DNA from 3 places in the Lactobacillus isalae genome. Region 1 is predicted to be linked to each of the others. Evidence: predicted binding sites of a transcription regulator. Region 1 holds the regulator's gene; each other region holds the start of a gene.
What was found. The regulator Rex, encoded in region 1, represses fermentation and respiration genes when NADH is low (regulators of the CRP and FNR family bind a similar motif). The targets are predictions, from matches to a motif close to TTGTGAANTANTTCACAA.
Positions count from the first base shown of each region.

Region 1 (10,171 bases):
CCACCAACTTTAAAATCTTTATTGCGTGGAAAAACCATCCCGTCTTGAAAAATGTCTGCTAATAAATTTTGATTAAGTTTCATAGTTTTTCCTCTTAAGAATTAGCCCGATCCATCTCGTCCATGGCAATTCTCTCTGCGTTTAATTTGTTGTCAATTTTTACGAAAGGAATATAAAGTAGCGTTGTAACAGTTAGACAAATTGCTTGAACAATCACACCGCGAATATTCCCAGTATAAAGCAGGCCTGATAAAAGCGTTGGCACAGTCCATGGGACATTATTTACAATTGGTGCAATAAAACCAATTTTGGTGAAGAACAAACCAATATAGAAACCGATTGGTTGAGACAAAACAAATGGAATAAAGTAAATTGGATTCAAAACAATTGGTAAACCAAAAGTAATTGGTTCAGAAATATTAAAGATTGCTGGTAACAATGCAATCTTAGTAATCTTTCTAGCACCAACACGTTTCGAAGCGATCAAAATTGCTAGAACTGGTGAAAGTGAAAAAGTACCAGCAGCAATAGTTGAGAAATTCATGAATAAAGTTGAAAAAATATGGTGAGCTTGTCCCAACATATTTTGGGTGTCATTAATCGTCCAGGTCATTCCAAAGATTGCGCCCCAAATTGAACTTGGGTGAATACCAAACCATTGAAGTAAGCTCCAAGTAAATTGAGAAACAAAAGCAAACGCACCTGTTCTTGAAATTGCTAATGCTGGAGCCTGTAAAACTGATAAGAACAAAGCAGGCATTGTTTTTCCAGTACATGCAGTACTAATTCCAGTTAACACAATAAAAATACCTAAAGTAATTGAACCAGGAATTAATGAAGAAAAACTTTGTGCAACTGCTGGTGGAACGGAATCTGGCAATTTAATCGTAATATTCTTTTGAGCAATCTTGTTATAGATCCAAACTGCAAATCCACTAATTAAAATAGCAGCAAACACACCTTGAGTCCCTAAATATTGAGTATCAATATAGTTTAAAACATTGACCGTTTTCTTAGTGTTAGGAATCGCATATTGAAAATTCCAAGGAATACAAATGAAGAAAGCACCTAATCCAAACAAAACATCAGTCATGTGCTCCGCTTTATCCGTAAAGAATTTTCTTGAAACTTCATATGAGAAAATGACTACTAGCAATAAAGCAAAAATATTTAAAGTACCATTAGAAACTAAGGCAATTAAATTAGCAATTGTCTTTAAACCGTTATAAAAACCGCTTTGTTCCCAACTACTCCATGAGCCTGCGATTAGTTTTCCTAATCCTAAACCTTGTTTACCAAAGATCAGTCCATTCATTGGATCAATAATTACGTTTTGAATCATAATTGCAAAACCTGCAATCATAGTTGTGGCTGCAACAAGAACAAACGTATCACGTAAGGTTAACAACAACCTATTTCCAGAAATTTTTCCAGCGACTCTGACAAAGCCGTTTTGAAACTTTTTCCATCCAGATGATTTAGTAAAGTCTTTCATCTTTTTTCCTCTTCCCTTTATAGAAATCGCTTACATTTTTATATTAGTACATTTGTTATAACAAATCAATAGTTGATATAACAAAAAAAGACAATCAATTTTAAATGATTGTCTTTATAAGATTATTGCTTCTTTGATTGAAAACTTACTAATACGATAATATGTCTCATTCCATTCAAAAGGTTTGCCATTTTCTAAATAAGATTTTTGTAGCCACTTTAATAAAGGCTCCTTATCTTCAACCTTGTCTTGAACTTTATTTTTATTAACTAAGTCATTATCTGCATGTACTAAGGAAATATCACGAACTGCTTTTTTAGGGTTAAGACCAATTTTTTGGCTAATTAAAGGATAAATTGAACTTTCAAGCATTTCCATATTCATTCCTTGAATTATCTTAGCAGGAATGCAAATTTTTTGAAAAGCAACAACATCTTGCTTATTCAAAGCAGCTCTTCTAACTGTATAAACAATATCGTAAGGCTGAAGTTCTAGAGCCTTAGTAATTTTTTCATTAACTTGACCGACTTCAAAATCTGTTACTTTTAGCTTATATTTCTTTAAGTTAATTAATTCTAACCTATCTGAGTTAACCGCACTAGAAATTTCAGTATCTTTTACAAACGTACCAGCACCTTGTATACGATAAATTAAATCTTGTCTTTCTAGTTCGCTCAAAGCATTACGAATTGTGATTCTACTTACGTTATACGCATTTGCTAAATCAAACTCTTTTGGTAATTGATCGTTAGGATTATATTCTCCGGTTTTTATCTCATGCTTAATCTTATCTGCAATTAACAAATATTTCGGAATTTCTTTCACTTCTACTCACCACCTAATTTGTTATAACAAATCTAACTTGATTCTAGCATGAAATAATAGTTTCGTCACTTGTCTAATTAGTACTTGCGATAAGCAGGAGCCTGATAATTTTCCATAAACCGCAAAATTTTATCAAAATCAGTTTCAAAATAGACAGCATTTAAATAGATATTTTCTAAAAAATCATCCTGGTTCATACGCTTCAGCAACTTATCTAAATAATTATAAAAGCCAGCATAATTATAAAAAGCAACTGGTTTAGCATTATCGCCAATAGCAGTCCAGGAAATAGCCTGACTTATTTCCTCTAAAGTACCAATACTGCCAGGAAGAGCAACCATCCCATCAGCCAAGTTCATCATCGTATCTTTTCGCTTATCCATACTTGGAACTACACGAAAATCTTGTACCTTTTCATAAGCTGCTCCACGATCTTTTAATTCTTCAGTAATAATGCCGTGAACAATACCACCATTTTCTAAAACGCCGTCCGCAACTGCTCGCATCAAACCAAACTTACCGCCACCATAGACTAGCTCAATCTGGTGGTCTGCCATTTTTTGACCAAATCCATAAGCAGCCTTTGCGTATTCAGGACGATTACCTGACCGTGCGCCACAATAAACTGCAATCTTTTTAATCATTTTATCTACCTTATTTCTAAACTAAAAAAATTCTATGCTCATCTATCTTAAAATTATTTCCTATCTGATTACAAATAAAAGAGTACGAAAAATGCACAAGCCTAACTAAGCTTGTGCAAAACTCATATTAATAGTAAATTATTTTTTGTTCTTACCTTTATCTGAGTCTAAAAAGTAAATCAAGGTTTGAAGTTCGGTTGCCAAGTCGACATTTTGAACACGGACGCTTGAAGGTGCAGATAAACGAAGCGGCGTAAAGTTCATAATCCCTTTTATACCAGCATCAAACATTTCATTTGCAGTCTTTTGCGCTGCCGTTTGCGGTACACAAAGGATTGCAATCGTAATTTGTTGTTCACGAAGCTGTTTCTTCATTTCACTCATATCATAAACTGGCACACCTGACATAATTGTTCCAGTAATTTCAGGATTAATGTCAAAAGCGGCGCTAATTCTGATATTATTAGTACGCTTGAAGTTGTAATTCAAAAGCGCATGTCCCATATTACCAACACCTACTAAGGCAACGTTAGTTAAAGTATCTTGGTTCAAAATCTTTTTAAAGAAATTAAGCAAGTTCTTAACATCATACCCGTAGCCACGCTTACCTAAGGCACCAAAGTAAGAAAAATCACGACGAATTGAAGCACTGTCAACTTGAACTGCTTCAGCAAGTTCAGTTGAAGAAACTTTTTCTTTTCCTTCATCATTTAAAAAGATCAAATAGCGATAATACAGTGGCAAGCGTCTAGCAGTAGCCTTAGGAATCTTAATTTCATCCATTAAGAGGCCTCTTTCTTTTATAAAATACGAATGTGAAATATTTACTAATCAAACTAATAATAGGCATTCTTTAAGGATAAATCAAGAAACAATTTTCACAAAGATAATATTTTCATAAAATTTAAAACATTCACTATGTTAAAATAAGCACTAGGAGAAAAATAATTATGATTATTGCACAAGCTCAAGACCTCGAACAACGTTTTGGAGGCAATACTATCTTCAGTAACATTTCTTTCTCGGTTCCTGACAATGCCAGAATCGGTCTTGTCGGACCTAACGGAGCTGGGAAAACTACCTTATTAAAGATCATGACTGGTCAACAAGAACCAACGAGTGGTCAATTTACTATTAATAAGGGATTAAAAGTCGGCTACATCGCCCAGGAAAATGGTCTCGATGAAGACAAAACAATCTGGGATGAAATGCTTACTGTTTTTAATGATTTAATTGAAAAAAATAAAAAAATCACCAAAATGCAAGAGCAAATTGCCGACCATCCAGAAGATGAAGACTTGCTCAAGCGTTATGATCAATTAGCTTACAACTTTGAACAAGAAGGCGGCTTTACCTACCAAGCTGAAATTAAGAGTATTCTTAACGGATTTAATTTTAAGGAAAATACTTGGAATAAGGTAATTGGCACCCTTTCTGGCGGTGAAAAGACGAGACTTGCTTTTGTTAAATTGCTTTTGCAAAAGCCACCAGTATTATTACTTGACGAGCCTACTAACTACCTTGACTTAGACACTTTAGATTGGTTAGAAGCATTCTTGAAAAACTATCAAGGCGCAATTATTACTGTTTCTCACGACCAGTACTTCTTAGATCACTTAGCTAATCAAATTTTTGAATTAAACTTTGGCAAGCTGACTACTTTCAAGGGTAATTACAGCCAATACGTTAAAGAACGTGAATTGATGGATAGCCAGCAAGAAGCTGCTTATGAAAAGCAACAAGAAAAGATCAAAAAAGAAGAAGAATTCATCCAAAAGAACTTAGTTCGTGCTTCAACTACTAAACGTGCTCAAAGTAGACGTAAGGTTTTAGACAAGATGGAGCGAATTAAGCCACCTAAGCATAAACAAAAAGTTCGTATTAACTTCACTAGCGAACGTCCTTCTGGAAAAGAAGTACTAATCGCTAAGGATCTGACTATCGGCTATCCTGATAAAGTAATGGTTTCTGATATTGACTTCCAAGTTAATAAGAATGACCGTGTTGCTATTATCGGACCTAACGGAATTGGTAAGTCTACCCTACTCAAAACCATTATGAAAAAGCTAAAACCAAAAGATGGTTCAATTAAATATGGCGCAAGTTTAGACATTGGTTATTATGACCAAGAACTCCAAAGTTTAGATCCTTCAAAAACCGTTCTTGATACGATTTGGGACCGTCACAAGACAATGCCTGAAAAAGACGTTCGCTCTATTTTGGCTTCTTTCTTATTCACTGCCGAAGATATTGATAAAACAGTTGGTCAATTATCTGGTGGTCAAAAAGCTCGACTTACTCTAACTGTTTTGTCTCTTGAAAAAGACAATTTCTTATTAATGGACGAACCTACCAACCACTTAGATATTGAAGCTAAAGAAGTGCTTGAAGAAGCTTTAGATAATTACGACGGCACCCTGCTCTTTGTTTCTCACGACCGTTATTTCATTAATGAATTAGCTAACAAGATTATTTCTGTTCGCGACGGTCATGCTAAGATCTATAATGGTAATTATTCTTACTATTTAGATGAAAAGGCTAAGCAAGCTGCAGCTGCTCAAGAAGCGGAAGCACAAAAAGCAGAAACTGAAACTACTTCATCGGCTAGTCAAAATAAAGGTAAACTATCTTACCAAGAACAAAAGGCACGCGATTCTCAAAAGAGAAAACTAGAACGTGCAGTTAGCGATGCCGAGGCTAGAATTGAAAAATTAGAGGCAGAAGAACAAGAAATCCAAACTGAAATGGCAAATCCAGATATTGCCGCTTCATTTGAAAAGCTTGGACCACTACAAGAAAAATTATCTGCTGTTCAAGAGCAATTGGACCAGGCAAATAATGACTGGGAAAATGCCTTAGAAGCACTAGATGAATTTGAATAAAGTAAAAGATCAAGATTCTCAAAAAATAGAAAATCTTGATCTTTTTTCATGTTTATTTTTATTCAAATTCCTTACGAATCTGCTCACCTTGTTCGTCTAGTTTTGGTGCATCTTTTTGTAAACCATATGAATTCCAAGTTCCATATTTAAGTGGCGAACCTAAAACTTCATTACCATCGGGTAGCGTCTTAACCATCCCGCGCTCAATAATTTGATCAAGGCGTCTAGTCTTATCCACATTCAAAACTAAGCCAGCTGGCACCCCTGCTTTATGCAAAATTTCATCCCATTCTGCGGCAGTCCTAGTTTTAAGCACAGCTTGCATCGCATTCTTAACTTCTTGCCAGTTTTTCTCACGCAAATCATTTGTCTTAAAATCTGCTTGATTAATCCATTCTTCATGCCCTAATGCATTAGATAATAATCCCCATAAATGATCATTTCCACAACAAATGGCAATTGGCTGATCTTGACAATCAAAAGTATCAAACGGATACATATCAGGATGACGATTGCCAATTCTGTGTGGTACTTCATGTGGCCCAAGAGCAATCATTAGGTCTTGCACCATTAAAGAGAAGGTAGAATCTAGCATCGAAACATCTACAGTTGTACCCTTTCCTGTTCGCTCTCTTGCTACTAAGGCAGTGGTAATTGCACTATATCCCATAATTCCAGCAACAACATCAGAAACTGAAGTTCCAACACGTGTTGGCTTGCCGTTTGGTTCACCTGTAGCATCCATCAAACCAGAAACAGCTTGAATAATTGTGTCATAAGCTGCTTGTTTTGACCAAGGGCCATATTGTCCAAATCCAGAAACAGATGCAAAAATTAATTTAGGATACTTTTTCACCATTTCTTCTGGAGCAAAACCTAAACGCGCCATAACACCTGGACGGAAGTTTTCTACAACTATATCAGCCTTAGCAATCATGTTTTCGACTAAAGCATGATCTTTTGGATCTTTCAAATCTAAGGCAATTGATTCTTTTCCTGCATTGCAGATTCTGAAATATTCACTTGAACCATCCGCAATGTATGGTCCCATGTGTCGGGTATCATCCCCGGTTTTTCTCTCAATGTGGATTACTCGTGCACCTGCATCGGCAAGCATTCTTGTACAAGTTGGACCTGACAAGACATGAGTGAAGTCCACAACTAAGATCCCTGCTAATGGATATGGCTTATCCTTATCTAAATGAGGATTACTTGCTTCTAGCTTTGCATAATTTGGTTCTGACATTTTTATGTACACTTTCTTGTTTTAACTGTATTCAAGTCTTATTTTAGATAAAAATATGCGAAATAAAAAGCCATTTGATATCGACGGCTTTGAACTTGTCAAGATTTAAAGTAAATAATTCAGTAGAAGTAGTCCTTTTCTTCCTACTGGTGTATCTTATACAAAAATTTTTTTGTAGAATAACGTTAGGTTCAATATAACAGGTAGCTCCTGTTAGAACTTAGTGACTTTTTAGCATGGCTACACACCCCTCAAATAGTTTAAGTTACGGCGGTGGAAGCTTATGCATAATTGGGTAGACTGGAGAGTTAGACTGCCAAGTGATTTCTTTTGCTATTGCAGTAAGCATTATCTTAGGTGCTCTTGGTACTTGTGCCATACGTATTGCAAAAGCTTACGCAATAATAAAAAAAAGCTAATCACAAGGATTAGCTAGCAACACAGTCATACTTAAGTTACGATTGGAGTTAGTGAGTAGCAGTCACTAACTCCTTTGCTTTTGCTATTATATAATTTCTTTTAGTTATTGTCTACTTTTGAATTTTCTTATGCAGTTACTTCAAAACTAAAAAATAGAAATAAATTAAGGGGGGGAGACACCTTTTATTCCTAATAGTTAACTAAATAAGTATTGGCTTTTGCTAAAATCAAAGATAAATCTTCAAAACTAAATTCCTTAAAGTTTTGCTCTCTAATTCTTTTTTGCGCATCTTCATAGTTTAGCCAAGCAGTCTGCCTAATTTCACTTTCTTGATGTTTTATTTTCTGATCAGGATTGTATTTTGCTAAAAATAAAGTTACAGTCTTTTCAATTTCTGAAGTAACTTGATATGAATAACTTTCACCAAAATCAAAATTAAATTCAGGCTTTAAACCTACTTCTTCAAAAATTTCTCGTTTTGCAGCTTCTTGCGCTGTTTCTCCTGCTTCAAGATGTCCTTTTGAAAAAGCCCATGCACTCTTAAATTGCTTATAAGGCTGACTTTGAATTAATAAATATTGGATTTCGTTATTTTGCTTGCGCCAGATAATCGCGCCTGCTGAATGTTCATGTTTCATGATGTTCTCTCTTTAATATTACAATTCTTCTTTAAACCCATTCCTTGCCCATAACCAAAGGGCAGATTGAAAATCAATAGGTATATAATTGGTACCCTTTATCGCTTCAATCCAAGCTTTTATTACATAATCCTGTACTTTTGTACTTTCTAATTCTTCATCTGTAATCAGCCCAAGTTTATGCGTAGCTCTAATAATATGACGATCTGTAGCAATATAAATTTTATCAGTATTAATCAAAGGCAGATTTGTATACAGATACATCACATACAACCAGTAATTACATAATTTTTTACCAGACAGGTATGGAAAATCCTTTTTCTTCTCTACCTGCATATAATGACGAACTTTTTTAATATCATTGTCAAAATAAGCAAAAAAATCAGTTACTTTTCCATTGAAATTATTATCTAAAGTCTGACAAAGTTTAATCCAAATTTGTGTCTGCTTATTTTTCTGCAAAGCCAAACTATATTTAGTTAAAGCTGCCTGTACTTCAGTAAAATCTTTATTTACCACGTCTTGTGGATTAAATACAAAATTAGTCTCATTATCTTCAAAAGTAGCGGTAGCACTTTTCCACAAGGTATTAGAATTTCGTTGATAGTCTAAAGCAGTTGGCAATGTATAAAAAATAGCATTTACTTCAGAATTAGGATCTAAATTTTGAGGACGTGTATCCTCTGGCATATCACTTCCCCAGTGACCTGATTTATATATTTCATTTAAATGCTCTAATTGTTTTTTTAAGTTATTATCTATCATTTTTTTCAAATACTAATACATCATATTTTCTAGTTTCAATGTTATCTTTATATAATTCTAATTGAGCAGCCAAATTGTCAATTTTTTGTTGTGCTTCCAAAACATTCTTTTTATTATTAATCAATATTTCTAACTCTACAAACCAACCTATCTTATCCACATTATCTAAACAAATATTTATATTTTCTAACTGCGATTTCTGTCTAGTCTTATGTACTGTAACTAATTCATGTAATCCCAATTCATATAATATTTTTTCCATTACCGCGATATCTTCTATCTTAGTTTCCAATTCTAAAGAATTAACGTCACTTAACTTTCGCTTTAAAGTAATAAAATTATCTTTTCCCTCTACTTTTCTTATTCGAGTAACGGCAGTTCCCTTCTTAAAATTAAAGTCCTTTATCTCACTATTTACAAAAATTTTATCTATTTCAATATATTTTTCTAAAAAAACTATTTTGTTCTTTTTACAATTTTCAATAAAAGATGTTAAATTTTTAATTCTATATTTCTTTTCTACCTCAAACATTTATCTCCCAACTCTTTCCGAATCAGTAATAGCCCAGTCTTTTCGCTTATATTTAGGAACATCAATGTCAGCCCAATTTACAATTTTTATATTTTTTCTATCTTTATTAAAATACCAGTACAATAACTCCAATTTAGAAAAATAATCTAATTTTTTTATTTCTTCATCTATATTATTAATATTAGTAAAAAAATATAGACGATCTGTCTTTTTTAACAAAGTTATTCTATCATATAAATATTGCAAATTATTCGAATACATCATACGATATAAACTATTTTCTAATATACTCTGTGGCGAAACAGGACAAATATTATTAGAATAACAAAAAGCACGAACCCAATCTATATGTTTAAAATTATAAAAACTAGCTACAGTATACCCATATTTTATTTTTTCTCTGTCTATTAAACTCAAAAGTCTATTTTTTATTTGAGTCTTGTTTTCTGGATTCAATTTTATTTCTTTCAAATTTTGATTAGATATAATTTTATGAGAAAATTCTTTTGCTGCAAAACATCCATCAAAAAAATCATAAATATCAATATTTTTGTTATGAACCTTGTTCCAATATATTATTTCTGCTATTACTCCCTCTGGCATTTTCTTGTTTTTAGGATTAAATACGAAAAAGTTTTCACATAATAATGCCAGTGATATACAATCTAGCATAACTGGAATTTTACTTCCTCCGTGACTAATAGTAGAAACATAATATCCTAA
Region 1 is NZ_OX443569.1:46,560-56,730, reverse strand. It holds gene QM512_RS00325 (sialate O-acetylesterase) at 1-83, opposite strand, end outside; gene QM512_RS00320 (PTS sugar transporter subunit IIC) at 95-1,495, opposite strand; gene QM512_RS00315 (GntR family transcriptional regulator) at 1,610-2,320, opposite strand; gene QM512_RS00310 (LOG family protein) at 2,398-2,964, opposite strand; gene QM512_RS00305 (redox-sensing transcriptional repressor Rex) at 3,103-3,747, opposite strand; gene abc-f (ribosomal protection-like ABC-F family protein) at 3,915-5,846, shown strand; gene QM512_RS00295 (CoA transferase) at 5,905-7,092, opposite strand; gene QM512_RS00290 (bis(5'-nucleosyl)-tetraphosphatase) at 7,702-8,151, opposite strand; gene QM512_RS00285 (HhH-GDP family DNA glycosylase) at 8,170-8,916, opposite strand; gene cyaB (class IV adenylate cyclase) at 8,906-9,448, opposite strand; gene QM512_RS00275 (hypothetical protein) at 9,449-10,171, opposite strand, start outside.

Region 2 (10,171 bases), 480 kb from region 1:
AGTTTAAAACCCACAAGAAGATGATAAATACTACAAACAGTACCCACATCATTGGGCTAACTTCTTTACCACGTTTTGCAGAAACCATACAAATTGGGTAAGTAATCATTCCTAATGCCAAACCGTCAGAAATTGAGTAGGTAAGTGGCATACCTAGTAGAATTAAGAAGGCAGGAACAGCAATTTCTAACTTATTCCAGTGAATATGCGCAGTGTTTTGTGCCATTAAAACTCCAACAATAATTAAGGCAGGAGCAGTTACTTGAGTAGTGAAGACGCCAAGCAATGGACTAAAGATCATTGAGATTAAGAAGAAAATGGCAACAAAGACAGCAGTTAAACCAGAACGTCCACCAACTGCAATACCAGCACTTGATTCAACAAAGGCACCAACTGGTGAAGTACCGAAGATTGAACCAAACATCATAGCAGTAGAATCAGCTGCCAAGGCTTTACCAACACGTGGCATTTTATTGTTTTTCATGAAGCCAGCTTGTTGAGCAAGACCGATTAAAGTACCAGCAGTATCAAAGAACGTAACAAGTAAGAAAGTTAAAACAACCACCCACATTTGAAGTGAGTTAATATCTTTAATATGGAAAATTGCTTGACCAAAAGTTGGTGCAAGGCTTGGTGCTAAAGAAATAAACTTATGAGGTACAGCGATTTGACCAGTGCAGATTCCAAAAATGGATGCAGCAATCATTCCGATAAAAATTGCGCCTGGAACACCTAAGATCATTAAGATTACAGTAACGATTAAACCGAAAATTGTAATCCAAACAAGTGGATTATGAAGTGAACCTAAACCCACTAAAGTTGACTTATTAGCAACGATTAAGCCACCATTTTGTAAACCTAAGAAAGCAATAAATAAACCAATACCTGATGAAATTGCAAATTTTAAGTCTGAAGGGATTGAATCAATGATCTTTTCTCTTAATTTAAATAAGGTAATTAAAATAAAGATGATTGATGCAACGAAAACACTGGCTAAAGCAGTTTGCCAAGATACCTTCATGCCAATACATACAGTATAGGCGAAGAAAGCGTTGATTCCTAAAGCAGGTGCTTCACCAATTGGATAGTTAGCTACAATACCCATGATTGCTGTACCAAGAGCAGCAGCTAAAGCAGTGGCAGTGAATACAGCTCCTGTATTCATTCCGCTAGCGCCAAGAACGCTTGGGTTAACGAAAAGGATATAAGACATACTGATAAAAGTGGTTAGACCAGCGATAAATTCAGTTCTAACATTAGTTCCTAACTTTTCTAAATGAAAGTAGTTTTTAATAAAATTCATTTTATCCTCCAGGCATAATGTTCGTTTTTTAGCTTTAAATAAGCAACTTTTACAGTGTATCATTCTGATAAATAAATGTAAACACGAATTTTATCTGGGGAAAGCGCTATAAAGGCACTATAGAGTGTTGAGTTGATACTTAGTGAATCATTTCATAATAGCTTTTATTTAATAAATTGATGAAATAGGCCTAAAATCAAGATGTATAGAAACATACTTAATGATTGGAGGAAATAGCGATGACAACATACTATAAGGGGTTCCCGCAAAGTACCAGAGAAGAAAAATTACATATGGTTAACTTGAACGAATTAGAGAATGAAGCAAAATATGTAATACCAGAAGCAGCGTATTATTACATAGCTAGTGGTGCTGAAAATGAATGGACGTGGCGTAACAATACCCAGGCTTTCAACCATTTTCAAATAGTACCTCGTGCTTTAACTGGAATGCAAGATCCAGAACTTAATACTGAATTTTTAGGAATGAAGTTAAAAACACCAGTCATGATTTGTCCAATTGCATGTCATGGTATTGCTAACGCAGAAGCAGAAATTGATACTGCTAAAGGTGCAAAGGCCGCTGGCGCTTTATTTGGGATGAGTACATATGCAAATAAGAGTGTTCAAGATGTACAAAGCGCAGTTGGTGATTCGCCTCGGTTTATGCAATTGTATTTGAGCAAGAACTGGGACTTTAATAAGATGGTAATTGAAGAGTCTATTAAGGCAGGTTTTACTGGTTTCTTCTTAACAGTAGATGCCTTAGTTAGTGGCTATCGTGAAGCAAACTTACGGACTAACTTTACTTATCCTGTTCCACTTGCATTCTTTAATGAATGGAATGGTGGAAAGGGCGAAGGACAAAGCGTTGCCCAAATGTATGCGGCATCTGCTCAAAATATTGGCCCAGATGATATTCGTAAGATTAAGGAAATTGCTGATGTCCCTGTAATTGTTAAAGGTGTTGAATGTGCTGAAGATGCAATGCTTGCAATTGGCGCAGGTGCAGACGGAATCGTAGTTTCTAACCACGGAGGTCGTGAAGTTGATGGTGCTCCTGCTACAATTGATGTTTTGCCTGAAATCGCCAAGGCTGTAAAGAGCTGCAACCACCGCGTTCCAATTATTCTTGATGGTGGCGTTCGTCGCGGGTCACATGTCTTTAAAGCATTAGCATTAGGTGCTGATTTAGTTGGTATTGGTCGTCCATTCTTATACGGTTTAGCACTTGGTGGTGCTCAAGGTGTTCAATCAGTTATTGAGCAATTGAATAAGGAATTATTAATCGATATGCAATTGACTGGTTGCAAGACAATTGAAGATATTAAACATGCTAAAATCGATCATCTTGATTACACTGCTGATTGGGGAATTTCTTCAACGAGCAAGAGCGTTATGAAACCATATCCTGTTACTAAGGAAAATCAATTAACAGGTGAAGCTGCAGACGCAGTAAGTGGTGCTTCAAGACATTAATTTAATAAAATAAAAATGTATGCAAAAACTGCGATCCAATACGGACCGCAGTTTTTGCATATAAAAAAGGAGTGATAGTGTGACCACCCCAGAAGCCGTCTTTTCGGCAAGTAATTAGACTGCCATTGTTGTGCGTTTACTCAACACATTTACTTTAATTGCTACTGGTTTAGTATTGTATCAAGTTTCACGTCTCTTTGATTCATGAGATTAAGCGCTAGTCTCAAGTGAGCGAGAATAACTCTGAGAGTTACTTTGTAGTGGCTTTTTTATTTAACTAAATTTGGCTTCCAATCTTCGTCAAGTTTGCCCATTTCTTTGAGCTTGGCAACAATTTGATTTAAGACCTCTTGACGATCTTCTTCACTAGCCATGAAGTCTAATTTATCACCATCAATAGTCATCTTTGGTGAGTAGTCATACTTCTCATACCAAGGCTTGTAATAGCGAAGTAGACGCTTGTAGTAATCTTCTAAGGTTGGGTCATAACTTAATTGTTCGTAGTTGCGACCACGCTTTTGGATACGTTTAAGCATTGTATCGTACGATACATCGATATGGACAAGAAGGTCTGGGTTCTTCTTAGGCATCCGATCTAATTCGCTCATCATATTATGTAAGAGTTCATAATAAGTATCTACTTCTTCTTTAGTAGCACGGCCAATGTCGGCATTCATTTGGAAGAAAAGTGCATCTTCGTAGATAGAACGGTCAAGTACGTTATTATCATCAGTTAATGCTGACTTAATACTTTGAAAGCGAGTATTTAAGAAATAAACTTGCAATAAAAATGCGTACTTCTTTGGGTTTTCGTAAAATAATGGCAAAACAGGATTGTCATCTACGCTTTCGTAAAAGGGATCAGTACCCAAATACTTAGATAAAATACCTGTTAGACTGGATTTTCCGGCTCCAATGGGCCCACTTAATACAATAACTGTCATCACGTTCCTTCTATTCGTTAACTAGTTCAAATTACCTAGATCAGCAAGCTTTTGATCGATTGTACTGATAACTTCTTTTCGTGCATCTTCATCAGCGACAAAGTCATATTTATCGCCGTCAATCATCATCTTAGGGGATGCATTATATTTTTCATACCAAGGCTCGTAATAAGACAAAAGACGAGCATAGTAGTCTTTTAAGCCTGGATCAGTTGATAATTGTTCGAATGTACGACCGCGCTTTTGAATTCGATGAAGCATCGTATCAAGAGATACATGAATATAAATAAGAAGATCTGGCTTCTTGCTAGGGTTGCCAGGAGCTTGTTCCATCATATTCTCAAGTAAACTATCATAAATTTTGAATTCAGTAGGGTCGGCAATACCACTATCAACATTCATTTTGAAAAATAATGCATCTTCATAAATTGAACGATCAGACACACTGTTATGATCGCGAATAGCTTGGTTAATTTGAGCCAAACGGTGATTTAGAAGATAGGTATTTAAGAGAAAAGTGTAGTGTGCCATATCTTTATAATAAAGTGGCAAAATTGGATTATTATCTACACCTTCATAAAATGCTTGAGTGCCTAGATGCTCTGCAAGCAGACTGGTTAAACTGGATTTTCCGGCTCCAATAGGCCCGCTCAATACAATAACTGTCATCACGTTCTTTCTACAATATATAGTTTGCTTTAATAGTGTAATTCAATATCTGGTAGGTAAGCAAGCTCTTTTTAAAAAATGAATTATGACTAGTTGTCAAGCGAACACGTAAAAAAAGCGCAAAAAGAAAAAGCAAACTAATCGAAAAAACGATTAATTCGCCAAAGTAAACGGTCTTATTAAATGAGGATTAATTTCTGTATTTTGGATCAAGTTTTGCTGCGGCTACTTCGTCGCAAATAATTGTAACATCTGGGTGATCTTGCAAAATAGATGCAGGAACTTCTTCAGTAACCGGGCCTTCGACTAATGCTTTAACTGCGTCTTGCTTTGATTCACCAAAAGCAAGTAAAACAATCTTCTTGCTGTTCATAATTGAACGAATTCCCATACAAATAGCTTGACGAGGAACTTCGTCTTCATTATCAAAGAAGCGAGAGTTTGCTTTTATGGTGCTCTCAGTTAATTGAACTTTATGAGTTAAGCTGCCAAATGGAGTCCCTGGTTCGTTAAAAGCAATGTGTCCATTTCTACCGATACCTAAGATTTGGATATCAATTGGATTTTCAGCAATAATGTCGTTATAACGATCAACTTCTTCGTCAATATCCTTTGCCATTCCGTCTGGAATATATGAGTGCTTGAAAGGCTTCTTATCAAATAAGTGTTTTTGCATGAAGTAGTGGTAGCTTTGATCGTTGTCTGGATTTAAGCCATAGTATTCGTCTAAGTTAATACTTGTCATATCAGAGAAGTCTAAGTCGCTGTCGCACATATCGTCATACATTGGAATTGGGGAAGAGCCAGTTGCTAATCCTAAAACTTTGTCGCCATCTTCCATTCCCTTTTTAATAATTTCAAATGCCTTAGTGCCGCCTTCAATATTATCTTTAGTTACGATGATTTTCATAATTATGTATACCTCCTCATTCATTGGTCTAGTCCATTATAAAATATAAAATTGGTCTAGTCAACTTAAACCGCTAACATTTTTTTATTTATTTTTTCTGCGGTAAAATTTAAGTGAGGTGAGAAGAGATGGAGAAGAGTTTTCAAGATAGTAACTTATCAGGTTTAGGCATGGGAACTTGGGGAATTGGCGAAGACGCTTCTAAGAAAAAAGATGAAATAACTGCACTTCGCTATGGTTTAGATAATGGAATTAAAGTAATTGATACTGCAGAAATGTATGGTGAAGGAAAGAGTGAGAAATTAGTTGGTGAAGCTATTAAGGATTATGATCGCAGCCAACTCTTTTTGATCTCAAAGTTTTATCCTTATCATGCTTCTCCGGAATTAGAACGACAAAGCTTAGAAAAAAGCTTAAAGCGATTAGGAACTGATTATTTAGACTTATATTTGCTCCACTGGCGCGGAGATAAGCGCTTATCTGAGACAGTACGCGGGTTAAAAGAATTGCAAAATGAAGGATTAATTCGTCATTGGGGTGTATCTAACTTCGATGTGGCTGATCTAGAAGAATTATTTAGCGTTCCAGGTGGCGAAGATTGTTTTGCTAATGAAGATTTATACAATCTTTCTGAACGTGGTGTAGAGTATGACGTTCTGCCTTGGCAAGAAAAGCATGGCGTTAGTTTTATTGGATATTCACCGTTTAACTCGGGTAAAGGGGATTCAATTAGAATTACTAATAATCTTAAGATAGTGGCTCGCGCACATCACGCAACGCCCCATCAAATTATGTTGGCTTGGACCTTAAGACATGGTAATGTTCTTTCAATTCCTAAGGCAGCCACAGTTAAACATATGAAGGAAAATATTGCTGCTCAAGATATTAAATTAACATCAGACGAAATAAAATTGATTGATAATGATTTTCCGCAGCCGACTGAAAAAATGCCGCTTGCTACGATATAAGATAAGAATTAAGACACTTCACAAAAATATAGAATAGGTTATAGTATATTTGATACGAAGAAACTATTTTTAAAAACAACTCAAAAAGCTCTACCTGCGCAAAGGTAGAGCTTTTATGTTTATTACAAATAAATAGGGGGATAAAACAATGATTTATTTATATGCAGTATATGCAAAGTAAGCTGCTTGAATAAGAGCTAAAACAGCAATGCCTAATCGAATGACTTTAACGGGAATATGACGCATGATTCGAGGACCGAAATAGCTTCCGATTAAAGCTCCAATAGCCAATGGAATAGCTGAACTCCAATAAATTTTTGCAGTAAACATATAAATGATCAAAGCGACTAAGTTTGAAAGAGCACCGATAATGTTTTTCATAGCGTTAACAGTTAAAAAGTTATCATCACTGATAGCATTCAAGATAACGAGCATCAAAACACCACTTGCTGCTCCAAAATATCCTGCATAGATACCAGTAATCACTAGGCAAAGTAAAGATATAATCTGAAGAAGCCGATTATTGTCATCCTTTTCTAGATGAATATCTCCACTAAATAAAATCATTAAGCCAGAAAAAGCAATACAAAATGGAACAATTTTTTCGAATATTTTCCCGGGAAATTGTATTAAAAGTATACATCCTAAAGCTGATCCAACAATTGTAAAGATTGAATAGAAACTTACCTCTTTCCAATGCCCTTTTAATTCTTTAAGTGAAGATGCTGTTGAACCAACTCCAGTCCAAATTAAAGCAGCATCATTGGTCGTATTAGCGTATACGGGTGGAATTCCAACGGATAAAAGTATTGGGTAAGTTGCTAGAGAAGCCATGCTAGCAATGGTTGATAGCAAACCTCCTAAGATCCCACCCAAAATTAAATAAATGAATAAGAAAAAAGGACTCATAAATTCACCTCTCCTTGTAGGTGTAAACATTACAATGGTAGGTATTATAAGCCCCTTACGTTTAGTTAGCAAGTGGTAGTCGTTTTGAAGAGAGATATCATCAAGATTATCAAATGAGCATTTTTAATAAATGTAATAATATTTTATTTTTATATAAAACTATAGCTTGAATATATTTGATTTATTAAGGATAAATTATTGACATTGATACTAATAGGATCTAATATTTTAGGTGTAGAAAGCGATTACATTAATAGATATAAAAAATTAATGTGTATCTAAATGAAACATTTTTACATTTATATAAGGAGATTCATCATGTCAAAGGATAAATATCAAATTCTAAGCGATGAAATCTACCAAGAAATTGGTGGAATAGGTAATGTTGAATCATTAATCCATTGTATGACAAGACTCAGAATTAAAATTAGAGATATGTCGAAAGTAAATATGGAGAAATTGAAAAAGATAAATGGTGTATTGGGGGTAGTTGAAGCAGATACACTGGAAATTGTCTTAGGACCAGGTGTTAATACTAAAGTTGCAACTATAATGAATAATGAAGCTGGCGTAAAAGAAGGAGAAACTTTTCCCGAAACGAGTTCATATCAATCTAATAAGAGTGAAGTTGAGAAGAAAGCTGCTGAAGTTCATGCAGCTCACAAAGCTTCATTAAAGAAGACCTGGTGGCGTGCAGCTCTTCAACATATTTCGGCAATTTTTGTACCATTAATACCCGCATTTGTAGGTGCCGGATTAATTTCTGGTGTTGCGGGAATTTTGAGAAACTTGTTAACTGCTAAAGTATTGCCAATGTCTTGGAATCTTGGCGTAACAGTTTTAGCAATGATTTCTAGCGCATTATTTGCCTATTTGAATATTTATGTGGGTATTAATACAGCAAAAGAATTTGGGGCTACTCCAGGCCTAGGGGGTATCATCGGTGGTATTGTTTACTTACCTGGGATTGTTGCTCCAGTAACCATTCCTAATATTTTTGATGGAAAACCTCTAGCTGCTGGTCAAGGTGGTATTATCGGTGTCTTATTAGGTGTTTGGTTATTATCTTATGTTGAAAAATTCTTCCATAAGCATATCGCTGACTCGGTAGATATTATTTTTACACCGTTTTTGACAATACTAATAATGGGATTGTTTACAATTTTTGTAATTATGCCTTTAGCGGGATGGTTCTCTAATTCTCTTGTAGGTGGAATTAATTGGGTATTAAAGGTTGGTGGACCAATCTCAGGATTTATTTTAGGATTATTCTTCCTTCCTATGGTAATGCTAGGGTTACACCAAATATTAACTCCTATCCATCTAGAAATGATTCAAAAACTTGGATTTACACCTCTTCTTCCTATCTTAGCGATGGCCGGAGGTGGTCAAGTAGGAGCTGCGATTGCTTTATGGGTAAAGTGTCGGAAAAATAAACAATTAGTTAATATGATTAAAGGTGCCTTACCAGTTGGCATCTTAGGTGTCGGAGAACCATTAATTTATGGTGTTACATTGCCATTAGGTCGGCCATTTATTACTGCTTGTGTTGGTGGTGGTATTGGTGGTGCTGTGGTTGCTGCTTTCGGTCAAGTTGGATCAATAGCTATTGGACCTTCAGGCGTAGCACTGATTCCATTAATTGCTCATAATATGTGGTGGGCTTATGTACTAGGTTTATTGGCTTCTTATATTGGTGGTTTTATAGCTACTTACTTCTGGGGCGTTCCTAAAGAAGCTATGCTTCCTGCAGATGAGGCTGATGCTGAAGTTAAAGAACGAAGAGAAGCTGAAGAGAAAGCATATAATTTGAATATGACTGCTTCAGATGAAAATGGGAGAAAAGACAGCTCTAAATTAACAACACAAGAAATTGTTGCTCCAGTAGATGGACAAATTGAAGAATTAGATGAAGTTGAAGACCAAGTATTTTCACAAAAAATGCTTGGAGAAGGATTTGCTATTATTCCAAAAGATGGGAAAATTGTTGCTCCTGTTGATGGGAAGGTAGTTAGTGTAATGTCTACAAAACATGCCTTAACTTTAAAATCTACTAAAGGAAATTTAGAAATTTTATTGCATATGGGTTTAGATACTGTAGAGCTAAAAGGACGTCCTTTTGATATCAAAGTGAAAGAAAATGACATAGTAAAAGCTGGACAACCTATTGCACAAATGGATATAGAAAAAATAAAAGAAGCTGGAAAGGATCCAATAGTAATTATGACTATTACCAACATGGATGATGTTTCTAGTTTTAAGCTGATTACAACAGGTGAAGTTAAGGCAGATGTGCCGGTATTAAAGATAACTAGTAAGTGAGGATAAAAATGGATATTAAAGATTTAACAACAGAACAGCGAAATCCAAATTCTCTACATATTGATAGCGCTACTCCTCTTGAAATAGTCAAAATAATAAACCAAGAAGATAAAAAAATTGCAGATGCAGTTGGCACTCAAGATAAGAAAATTGCCAAAGCCATTGAATATGCATCAAAAAGATATAGGGAAGGAGGAAGATTAATTTATGTAGGGGCAGGAACCAGCGGACGATTAGGGGTCTTAGATGCCGTTGAACTAGTCCCTACCTATAGAATCAATCCTGAAAGAGCCGTTGGATTAATTGCTGGGGGCCAAAGTGCTATGTTCCAAGCTGTAGAAGGTGCAGAGGATGATCCAAAACTAGGAGAAAAAGATTTAAAAGATCTTAAATTAAACGAAAAAGATATTGTAATTGGTCTTGCAGCTAGTGGACGTACACCTTATGTAATAGGCTGTTTGAAATATGCCAATCAGATAAAGGCTCTTACTATTTCTATAGCGTGTGTAAAAAAATCAGAAATTGGGAAATATGCTGATATAGCAATTGAAGCGATAGTAGGTCCGGAAGTAATAACAGGCTCAACAAGAATGAAGGCTGGTACAGCTCAGAAAATGATTCTGAACATGATATCTACTGGCGTTATGATTAAACAAGGTAAAGTCTAT
Region 2 is NZ_OX443569.1:1,685,343-1,695,513, reverse strand. It holds gene QM512_RS08265 (NCS2 family permease) at 1-1,303, opposite strand, end outside; gene QM512_RS08260 (alpha-hydroxy-acid oxidizing protein) at 1,543-2,781, shown strand; gene QM512_RS08255 (deoxynucleoside kinase) at 3,051-3,725, opposite strand; gene QM512_RS08250 (deoxynucleoside kinase) at 3,747-4,397, opposite strand; gene QM512_RS08245 (glucosamine-6-phosphate deaminase) at 4,585-5,304, opposite strand; gene QM512_RS08240 (aldo/keto reductase) at 5,433-6,272, shown strand; gene QM512_RS08235 (sulfite exporter TauE/SafE family protein) at 6,426-7,181, opposite strand; gene QM512_RS08230 (glucose PTS transporter subunit IIA) at 7,500-9,503, shown strand; gene murQ (N-acetylmuramic acid 6-phosphate etherase) at 9,512-10,171, shown strand, end outside.
Region 2: a site for Rex is predicted at 1,444-1,461, ahead of QM512_RS08260 (alpha-hydroxy-acid oxidizing protein). Genes of this name have one in related genera too.

Region 3 (10,171 bases), 590 kb from region 1:
TTAAAAAGATAATTAAAACTCCCAAAAATGAAGCTGTTTTAGATTTTGGGCAAAATCATGCTGGCTGGCCTAGTTTCTTTAATACAGCTCCTAAAGGGAAAAAAGTTACACTAACTATGGGCGAAATTCTGCAAGATGGTAACTTCTATAAAGATAATTTGCGTAAAGCAAGAGCTTCGTTTACCTATATTTCAAACGGAGAGGAAAAATGGATTCGACCTCATTTTACTTATTTTGGCTTTAGATATGTAAAAGTGGAGGGTATAGATAATGTAAAGAAAGAAAACTTTGAGTCTTTAGTTCTTTATTCTAATTTATTGCAGACTGGCAAGATTGAGACTAATAATGAACAAGTAAATAAACTATTTAATAATGTCTTATGGGGACAAAAGAGTAATTTCTTTGATATTCCAACAGATTGTCCTCAACGTGATGAAAGATTAGGTTGGACTGGAGATGCAGAGATTTTTGCAAAAACGGCATCTTTTAATATGAATTCGTATGAATTTTTTAAGAAATATGCTTATGATATGAAACTAGCGCAAGAAGAAAATAATGGCAAGCTTCCAATAGTTGTTCCAGATATTGGACTTAAATCATCTGGGATGGCTATTTGGAGTGATGCAGCGACTATCATTCCTTGGTTAATTTATAAGTTTTATGGCAATAAGGATATTCTTAAACAAAACTACTTTCAAATGAAGTCGTGGGTAAATTGGATAGGTGAAAATACTACTACAAAAGACATGTGGACTGGAGGGATGCAATTAGGTGATTGGCTTGCACTGGATAATGGAGATAGGCCTAATGGGAGAACCGATTCGAGTTTTTTAGCTACACTCTATTATTTGATTTCAACGCAGATTTTAGCAAATAGCGCTCAAGTATTAGAACAGACACAAGATCATGATTATTATCAGGATTTGACAGAAAGAATTAAAAGCAAATTATGTAATAAATATGTGACCATGGATGGAAAAGTTGCAATTAATACTCAAACAGCTTTAGCGTTAGCATTAAAGTTTAATTTAGTTTTGGGCAATCAGAAAAAACAAGTTACTAATGATTTGGTTGAGTTAATTAAGCTAGATAATAACCATTTATCAACTGGATTTGTTGGGACACCATACTTATTATCTGCCTTATCTGATAATGGAAAACATGAAAAGGCTGTAGATTTGTTTTTAAATGATAATTTTCCTAGTTGGCTTTATGAAGTTAAAATGGGTGCAACTACGATGTGGGAGAGATGGAACTCAGTTTTGCCAGATGGCAGGATGAATCCAAAAGGTATGAATTCTCTTAATCACTATAGCTTTGGTGCGGTTATGTCTTGGATGTATGAATATGTAGTTGGATTTAGAAAATTTGATCCTGGTTTTAGAAATATTACTTTTGCTCCACTATTTGATTATCGGTTAAGAAGTGTAAAAGCATCGCTAAAAACTTCATATGGAAAAATTAGTGTGAATTATAAACTTGAAATAAATAAAGCACATAAAATTAATTTAGAAATAGATATTCCATTTGGAATGAATGTAAAAATGATTTTACCTCGAAATAAGAACAGATTAATAAATGTAAATGGTCAAGAAATGAAGGAAAACATAATATTAAAAGGAGGAGAATATCATATTAGCTACATTCCAACCCAGTCTTATGTGAAAGGGTATGAATTATCTACTTCGGTTTCTATGATTCTAGAGAATCGAGGCTTAGTTCATCAAATAGATAGTATTGATGGAAAAATTTTAGAGAAGGTAAAACATTCTGGAAATATAAGAGACATGTTTATTGATAAATCACTAATGGACTTGCTGGAATATGAACATGTATCAAAAGAAAGCACAGAAAAGATAGAAAAAATTTTAAAGCAAGAAACTTTATATTAAGAAATAAGACCTGGCAAATTGCCAGGTCTTATTTTGTTGATTCTCTTTTTACAACCTTAATGTCTATTAAGCTATTTTCTGTACTTTTTTCGCCACGGATCATCTCTAACAATCTCTCAGCAGCTGTTTTTCCGATTAATTCAGGTTGCTGATCGATAGTTGAGAGAGTAGGAGTAGTAAATTCAGATAGTTCATTATTGTCGTATCCAACTAACTGAAAATCTTCTGGAACGTTAAGCTTTTGCTTTTTAGCAAGTTTTAAGATGTGTGCAGCGTAAATGTCGTTAACAGTAATAATTGCGTCGTAGTTTTGAATGTTTTTAAGCGCTTTTTTAGCTCCGATATTGTATGTGTCCTTCTCGCTTATTTCTTGTAAAGTGTAATTTAGTTGTTTTTTATTTAATTCTTTAATAATACTGGCGACTCTTTCATTAACGGTAGGTAATTTTAAAGGAAGATGCTGAATTAAAACTTTCTTGATTTGATTATTGCTAATCAAATCAACTATTTCGGTACCGCCTTTAATATTATTTGATACGATTCTAACAATGTTATCGTTAATGTTTGCACTGTCATACATTACAAATGGAATATGATAATAATTTTCATGTAAATCAAAAGCTGAAGAAATAATGCCGTCAATATTATTTTGTAAGAAACTATTAATTGCATTTTGATATTTTTTACTATCAGAACCTACACCAAAAGAAACTAAACATGTATATCCAGCAGGTTGCAATACAGATTGAACGCCATTTATTATACGTGCATAAAAGACATTCTCGATAAAAGGAATAATAATTCCAATCATTTTTGAGCGTTTTTGATATAGAGTTCTAGCAACTTGATTAGGATGGTAATTAGTCTCATTGATTATTTGATTTACTTTTTCTCGAGTATCTTTGCTTACTTTTCCAGAATTATTGATAATTCTGGACACTGTGGCAACAGATACATTAGCCAATTTAGCAATATCTCTGATTGTGGTCATTTAAAAATCCTTAATTTTAGTGTAACAGTTTACATGCTTATTATATCGCAAATAAAGATAAATATTAGTTTAGCAGAAGTTAAGCAATTCACCATTGCAATGTAACCGGTTACATAATAATATGATGATGTAAGGAAAACAAGGAGGAAAAATTATGAATGTCGAGGAAATAAAGCGGTCAAATAAACATAACTGGAAATTAAAAATAGGTATTTTGGGAATTTCATTGTTTTTACAAGTGGCTGGATCCAATTTAGCAGCGATTCCTTTAATTGCAAAATCATTTCCTAATCAATCATTAACTTCAATTCAGGCATTATTTACTTTACCATCTTTTACTATCATGCTCTTTATTTTATTTAGCAATGCAGTGATTAAGTGGGTTGGAAAAAGAAATACTGTAATTATCGGAATGATCGCAACAATTATTGGTGGATTAATTCCTTTCTTTATCAATAACTTTGCAATTATTGTAGCAAGTAGATTATTAGTTGGAGCAGGTATTGGACTATTTACTTCATTAGCGGTTTCTCTAATTGGTGACTGTTTTAGTGGAGAAGAACAAAAGACGTTGATTGGTATCCAAGGTGCTATGGGAACATTAGGTAACAGCTCAATGACATTTGTTGCTGGACTTTTACTGGGAATTAAATGGCAAGCAACATTCTTGTATTTTCTAGTTATTGTTCCATTTTTGATCCTATTTATGATGGGCTACACATCTAAGATGGAAAAAGAAACTACGGTCGAAAAAGTAGCTCAAAAGAAGAAAAATCAAACTAGCAAGCGTGCAAAAATTCCAGCAAGCATTTATGTTGCTTTTGTAATGTTGTTCTTATATTTCTCAGCATTTATGGTCGAAGCAACAGCATCTGCATTAGTTATTCAACAAAATCATTTAGCAAATCAAGGAATGCTTTCTACTGAAATTGCTATTGCTGGATTAATTGGAGCAGTGATTTCAATGGCGTATGCTCGCATTTTTAAAGTTTTGAAGAATTTCACGCCAGTGGTTGCAGTAGCTTTAGGTTCAGTTGGTTTTATTGTATGTTCACAGGCAAGTAATATGACAATTTTCTTTCTTGGGCTATTACTAATGATGGCTTCAAGTTTAATAATTCCTTATGTTTATGACACTATTTTGAGCGAAGTAGATAGTTCAATTAGTAATTTGATCATTTCAATTGCACAAATTTGTAACAACTTAGGCGCATTTGCTTCTCCATATGTAATTGCACTTTTAAGTGGAATGACTGGTTTGTCTACTGCAGTTGATCAAATGAGAATTAGTGCAGGTATTTTAGGAGTAATCGTAATTGTGTTTGTAATAATTGCAGTTTCTAGGATTAGAAAGAAAGCATCAGCCAAAGTAGCTAAATAGTATAGTGAGGAGAATAAAAATGAAAACAGTAGAAAAATGGAAGAGATATGAACTAACATTAAATGGGCCAAGTGACGGTAATCCCTTTAGAGATATTGAATTAACAGCAACTTTTGATAGAAATAACCATCCAATTACTGTTGATGGATTTTACGATGGAAATGGTGTCTACAAGGTGCGTTATATGCCAGAAGTAGAGGGAGAATATACTGTTACCACTCATTCAAATGTTTCTGAGTTAGATGGAAAAACTGATATGTTCACAGTAGTATCAGCAAGCCCAGATAATCATGGACCAGTTAGAGTTGCTGGTAAAACGCATTTTGCATATGCAGATGGGAGCAGTTACATTCCGTTCGGTACGACTGCATATGCTTGGACTGTGCAGCCTAAAGAAGTTCAAGAAGAAACTTTAGCAACTTTAAAAGAAAATAAGTTCAATAAAATTAGAATGCTAGTTTTCCCTAAGAGCTATTCATACAATGAAGAAGAGCCTGCAATTTATCCATTTGAAGGATTTTTACGATATAAACGTGGAGCAAATGACTGGGTCTTTGATGCAAAAGAAACTGGATTTGATTATACAAGACCTAATCCAAAATACTTTCAGAATTTAGAAGATAATATTGAAAAATTAGACCAACTTGGTGTTGAAGCAGATTTGATTTTATTTAGTCCATATGATCGATGGGGCTTTGCAAGAATGGGATTGGAAAACAATCTTTGGTATTTGAAATATGTCATTGCTCGTTTAGCTTCTTACAAGAATGTTTGGTGGGCTCTAGCAAATGAATATGATTTAATGGATTTAGTAGGACAGATTCCATTGAAGGATTGGGATAGAATTGGTCAATTTGTCCATGAAAAAGATCCGTCACAGCACCTTGAATCAATTCATAATTTTTATGATCCACCACAACACAAAGATACTATAAAGAACTGGTATGATCACACTAAGCCATGGATTACGCATTTAAGTGTTCAAAGTGATAATGTTTTCTTAATTCCTAAATGGATTGAAGAATATCAAAAACCTGTGGTTGATGACGAATGTCGCTATGAAGGCAATATTGAATTTGGCTGGGGCGATAATACTGCAAAAGGTATGATGGACAACTTTTGGCGTGTGATCTTGCGCGGTGGAGGTTGTACACATGGAGAAACTTATATTGATAAGCCACACACCAAGCGTCCAATTTGGTGGGCACATGGTGGCAAATTATATGGTGAGAGTCAGAAGAAGATTAATTTCTTATATGATTTGTTAAAAGATAATGGCTTTTATTGGGTTAAGCCACAAGCTACCAGTGGTCCGACTTGGGAATTAGCAGCAGGTTCAACTCCTGATGAGAAAAAGTGGTTGATTTACTTTGGTGAAAATCAACCAGAATTTGAAGTTTTAAGTTTCTTACAGAAGGAAAAGAAATATCGCGCTAAGTTAATCAATGCTTGGGATGAAACGATTGAAGATTTTGATCAAGAAATACAAAATGATCAATATATTCATTTACCACGTAAGGATTATCAGGCACTCTTATTAACAGAAGAATAAACTAAAAGGATATAGTTTTAAATTATATCCTTTTTTTGTTAAGTAGGACAATTTAAGTTTATAATTATATACATAAGCGCTAACACAAGGAGGTAAATCTAATGACAAAATTTGAAAATAACAATTTTGGGGATGTACTACTTAACCGGCATTCAGTTCGTCACTTTGATAAGGATGTAAAAATTCCTCGTGAGGAATTAAGAGAAATGATTAAAGAAACAATTACTGCACCATCTGCATGTAATTTGCAAGCTTGGCAGTTCATTGTAGTTGATACTGATGAGGGCAAGAAGAAATTGCATGAATTTTATATGCCATTTAATAATCCGCAAATTGATACTTCAAGTGCAATTATTCAAATCGTTGGTAATACTTTAGCATTTAAGAAATACCGTGCTTTGTGGGATCATATGTATGAAGAAAAAAGAATTTCTAAGGAAGAATTGGATAAGGTTTACAATACTTTCTTACCATTGTATGAGCACGCAGATAAAACAATGCTTACAGCTGATGCAATGGTTGATTCATCACTTGCTGCAATGCAATTAATGCTGATTGCACGAGCACATGGTTATGAAACTAATGCAATGGCAGGTTATGATGCTAAGAAAGCTGCCAGTGTAATGGGACTTGATCCAGAACAATATGTTCCAGTAATGGGAATTGCGATTGGTAAACCAGATACAAGCGTACAAGAATTGAAGTCGGTTAGATATCCTGTTGATGATGTTTTGAAATTTGAATAGATGAGGAAGCATTCTGAAATTGTTAATTGAATTTTAGAATGCTTTTATTATAATACTTACTCTTTAATTTCTTCTTTGTGATTATCGATGAATTTTAGTACTTCAACGTAAAGCTGAAAAAGTTCCTCGGTATTCCATGGATTAAGACCAGTAATTGAGCGAACTTTTTCTAATCGATAAGTTAAAGTATTGCGATGGATATGTAGATTTTTAGCAGTTTGAATAGCGATTTGGTTGCATTTTACATAATTAAATATAGTATTTAAATATTCGTTTCCCTGATCGAGTGCTATTAAACTCTGAATTTTTTGCTGAGTATTTTTAAAAGCTAGATTACTTGACAGTACTTTATCAATGAATAAAATATCAGAATAATATTGGGAAGATAGATGGAAAGTTTGTGCAAGATTGACGGCGATTTGTGCCTGATGGAAAGCTTTACTTATATCAATATTTTTGTTGCTGATTCCAATATATAGGTTTAACTGCTTAGCTAAGTTTGCAAATTTTTTAACAATTTCTTCTTTATTGGTAATAATAACCTGTGTATCATCAGCTCGGCTTAAAAGAAAGTCATCAAAACCTAATTTAATTTTCTTTGCTGTAGTAGTATCAGTTTTAAAGTCAAGTACATATCTTTCTAGACTTAAATTGATTTGAAGTTGTTCAGCTTCTATCTTTAGGTTTTGTTTAGTAGCTAAGTCATTTGTAGTTTGAATCCATCTAAATAAAAAGCGATTTAATTTATCTCGTCTATCATCGATTTCCTCTTGTTTAGCTAATTGATTAACTAATAATTCAGTCGCTACTTTTAAAAGTGAAGCTAAGGGGACAACTTCTTTTGGTTTTCCCGTAATGCCAACTACACCAATAACTTGTCCTTGATATTTAATGGGCATATTAACTCCGGGTTGTCCATGCTCATTATGATGTTCATTCATTGGCAAAATTTTATCTGCTTCCATGGCTTGAATAGCGCCAATATGAATTTCGCCAATTCGTTGTGGATTACCACTGGCAATTATTTTTCCTTCGGCATTCATCATATTGATGTTGTAGGGGATCTTTTTCATCATTTGCTTAACTATAGTGCGAGCTAAATTAGGATTTAGTTCCATTCTTTATTTACTTCTTCCTCTTCTGCCTAATTAATATTGTGCAACTGCATAATGTATCGATATTTATCTAATATTAATATTATAAAGTGAAAATATTAACAAGAACAAGTTAATGAAGAATATTAGGAGAAAAAGTATGGGAAGCATTACAATTTCATGGCTTGCTGCCTTGTTTGGGCTAGCACTGGCAATTTTTTTGATCTTTAAACGAATTAATCCAGTTTACGCACTTTTTGCTGGTGCAATAATTGGATGCTTAATTGGAGGTGCGTCATTTGCACAAACCGTTTCAATTATTGAAAAAGGAACGCAAAGTGTAATGGGAACTGCTATTAGAGTTTTAGCAGCTGGTGTTTTAGCCGGTGTTATGATGGAATCGGGGGCAGCTGAAACAATTGCGCATGCCATTGTTAATAAAATGGGCGAAAAATTAGCATTAATGGCCTTGGCATTATCAACAATGATTATTACTGCAGTTGGTGTTTTTATTCCAGTGGCTGTTTTAATAGTTGCTCCAATTGCCTTGACTGTTGGTAAGAAGTCGAATATTAGTAAATTAGCATTGTTAGTTGCTCTGTCTGGTGGAGGCAAAGCAGGAAACATTATTTCTCCCAATCCTAATACAATTGCTGCAGCTAATGGCTTCCATTTATCTTTAAGTCAAGTTATGATTGTCGGTTTTATACCAGCTATATTTGGTTTAATCGTAGCTACAATTTTAAGTGGTTTTTTAAGGAAAAAGGGACCAATTGTTGAAGATGGCGATATAAAAGAAACAGAAGAATCGAAATCTCTTATTCCACTTTCTAAAGCACTGGTGGCACCAGTGTTAGCTATTGTGCTATTGATGATTGGGCCGATTGGAAAATTAGTTCATGTTAGCTGCTTAGAAACAATTAATATTGATGCGATGTATGTTTTGCCGTTTGCATCTCTAGTTGGTGCATTAATCATGGGGAAAGGAAGACAGATACCACATTTTGTATCCAATGGCTTAAATCGAGTAGCAGGAACAGTTTTGATTTTAATCGGGGCCGGTGCAATTGCGGGTTTAATCTCAACATCTGATTTATCGATTCAAATTGTTCATTTGTTGGCCAAAATTGGCTTACCAGGTGTATATTTAGCGCCAATTTCTGGTATTTTAATGGGTCTTGCTACTGGTTCAACAAGTACTGCAGTTATTTTAGCAACAGGTTCATTTGGAAAAGCAATTTTAGCAACTGGTACTGGAGCTTTAGCAGCTGCAGCCATGGTTCATGCAGGTGCAACTGTAATTGATGAGGTACCACAAGGTAACTATTTCCATATAACCGCTCAAAGCATGCATATGACAATTAAAGAAAGAATGACCGTAATTCCCTATGAGTTCTGTGTGGGATTAACAATGACGGTCGTAGCAACTATCTTATATGGATTTATTTTAAAGTAGGAAAGAAATAAAAATGACTAAATATGTATTAGCTCCAGATTCTTTTAAAGAAAGTATGACTGCTAAAGAAGTATGTGATGCTATGGAAGTTGGAATTAGAAAAGTAGAAGAAGATGCAGAGATAATCAAGGTACCGATGGCCGATGGTGGCGAAGGCACAGTCGATTCTTTAGTAGATGCAACTAATGGAAAAAAGATTACCTTAGAAGTTACTGGACCATTGGGAAATAAGGTAAAGGCTTACTATGGTTTATTAGGAGATGGAAAAAGTGCAGTTATTGAAATGGCCAAGGCTAGTGGATTAGAAATCGTGCCTAAAAACAGGCGTAATCCATTAATTACTACCACTTATGGAACTGGTGAATTAATTAAAGATGCTCTTGATCACAAAGTTAAAGAAATTATCATTGGTTTAGGTGGCAGTAGTACTAATGATGGTGGTAGTGGAATGGCACAAGCACTTGGTGCACATTTATTGGATAAAAACAATCAAGAAATTCCTTGGGGCGGAGGAAATTTAGATAAATTAGCTAAAATTGACATCAATAATCTAGATCCGCGTTTGAAGAATGTAAAAATTATTCTAGCAAGTGATGTAACTAATCCGCTAATTGGTCCAGAAGGAGCTTCAAATATTTTTGGTCCGCAAAAAGGTGCAACTCCAGAAATGGTTGAACAACTTGAGAGCAATTTAAAGAAGTATGCACAAGTAATTAAAAAGTATTTATGCAAGGATGTAGCGCAAAAAGCAGGAGCAGGAGCTGCTGGTGGTTTGGGTGCAGGATTAATGGCTTTTACAACTTGTGAAATGCATCAAGGTATTGAGATTGCAATTCAAGTAACTCAATTAGAAAAGAAGGTCAAGAATGCAGATTATGTTTTTACCGGAGAAGGCGGAACGGATTTCCAAACAAAATTTGGAAAAACCCCTTACGGTGTAGCAAAACTAGGCAAAAAATATCATAAACCAGTAATTTCGTTAGCCGGCTATCTTGGTAAAGGAATTAATAGTTTGTATGACGAAGGTTTTACTGCAATATTTGGTATTCTTCCTAGTGC
Region 3 is NZ_OX443569.1:635,463-645,633, forward strand. It holds gene QM512_RS03080 (alpha-L-rhamnosidase) at 1-1,892, shown strand, start outside; gene QM512_RS03085 (LacI family DNA-binding transcriptional regulator) at 1,921-2,883, opposite strand; gene QM512_RS03090 (MFS transporter) at 3,038-4,264, shown strand; gene QM512_RS03095 (DUF5060 domain-containing protein) at 4,284-5,816, shown strand; gene QM512_RS03100 (nitroreductase family protein) at 5,918-6,562, shown strand; gene QM512_RS03105 (CdaR family transcriptional regulator) at 6,619-7,680, opposite strand; gene QM512_RS03110 (GntP family permease) at 7,817-9,112, shown strand; gene QM512_RS03115 (glycerate kinase family protein) at 9,126-10,171, shown strand, end outside.
Region 3: a site for Rex is predicted at 7,765-7,782, ahead of QM512_RS03110 (GntP family permease). Genes of this name have one in related genera too.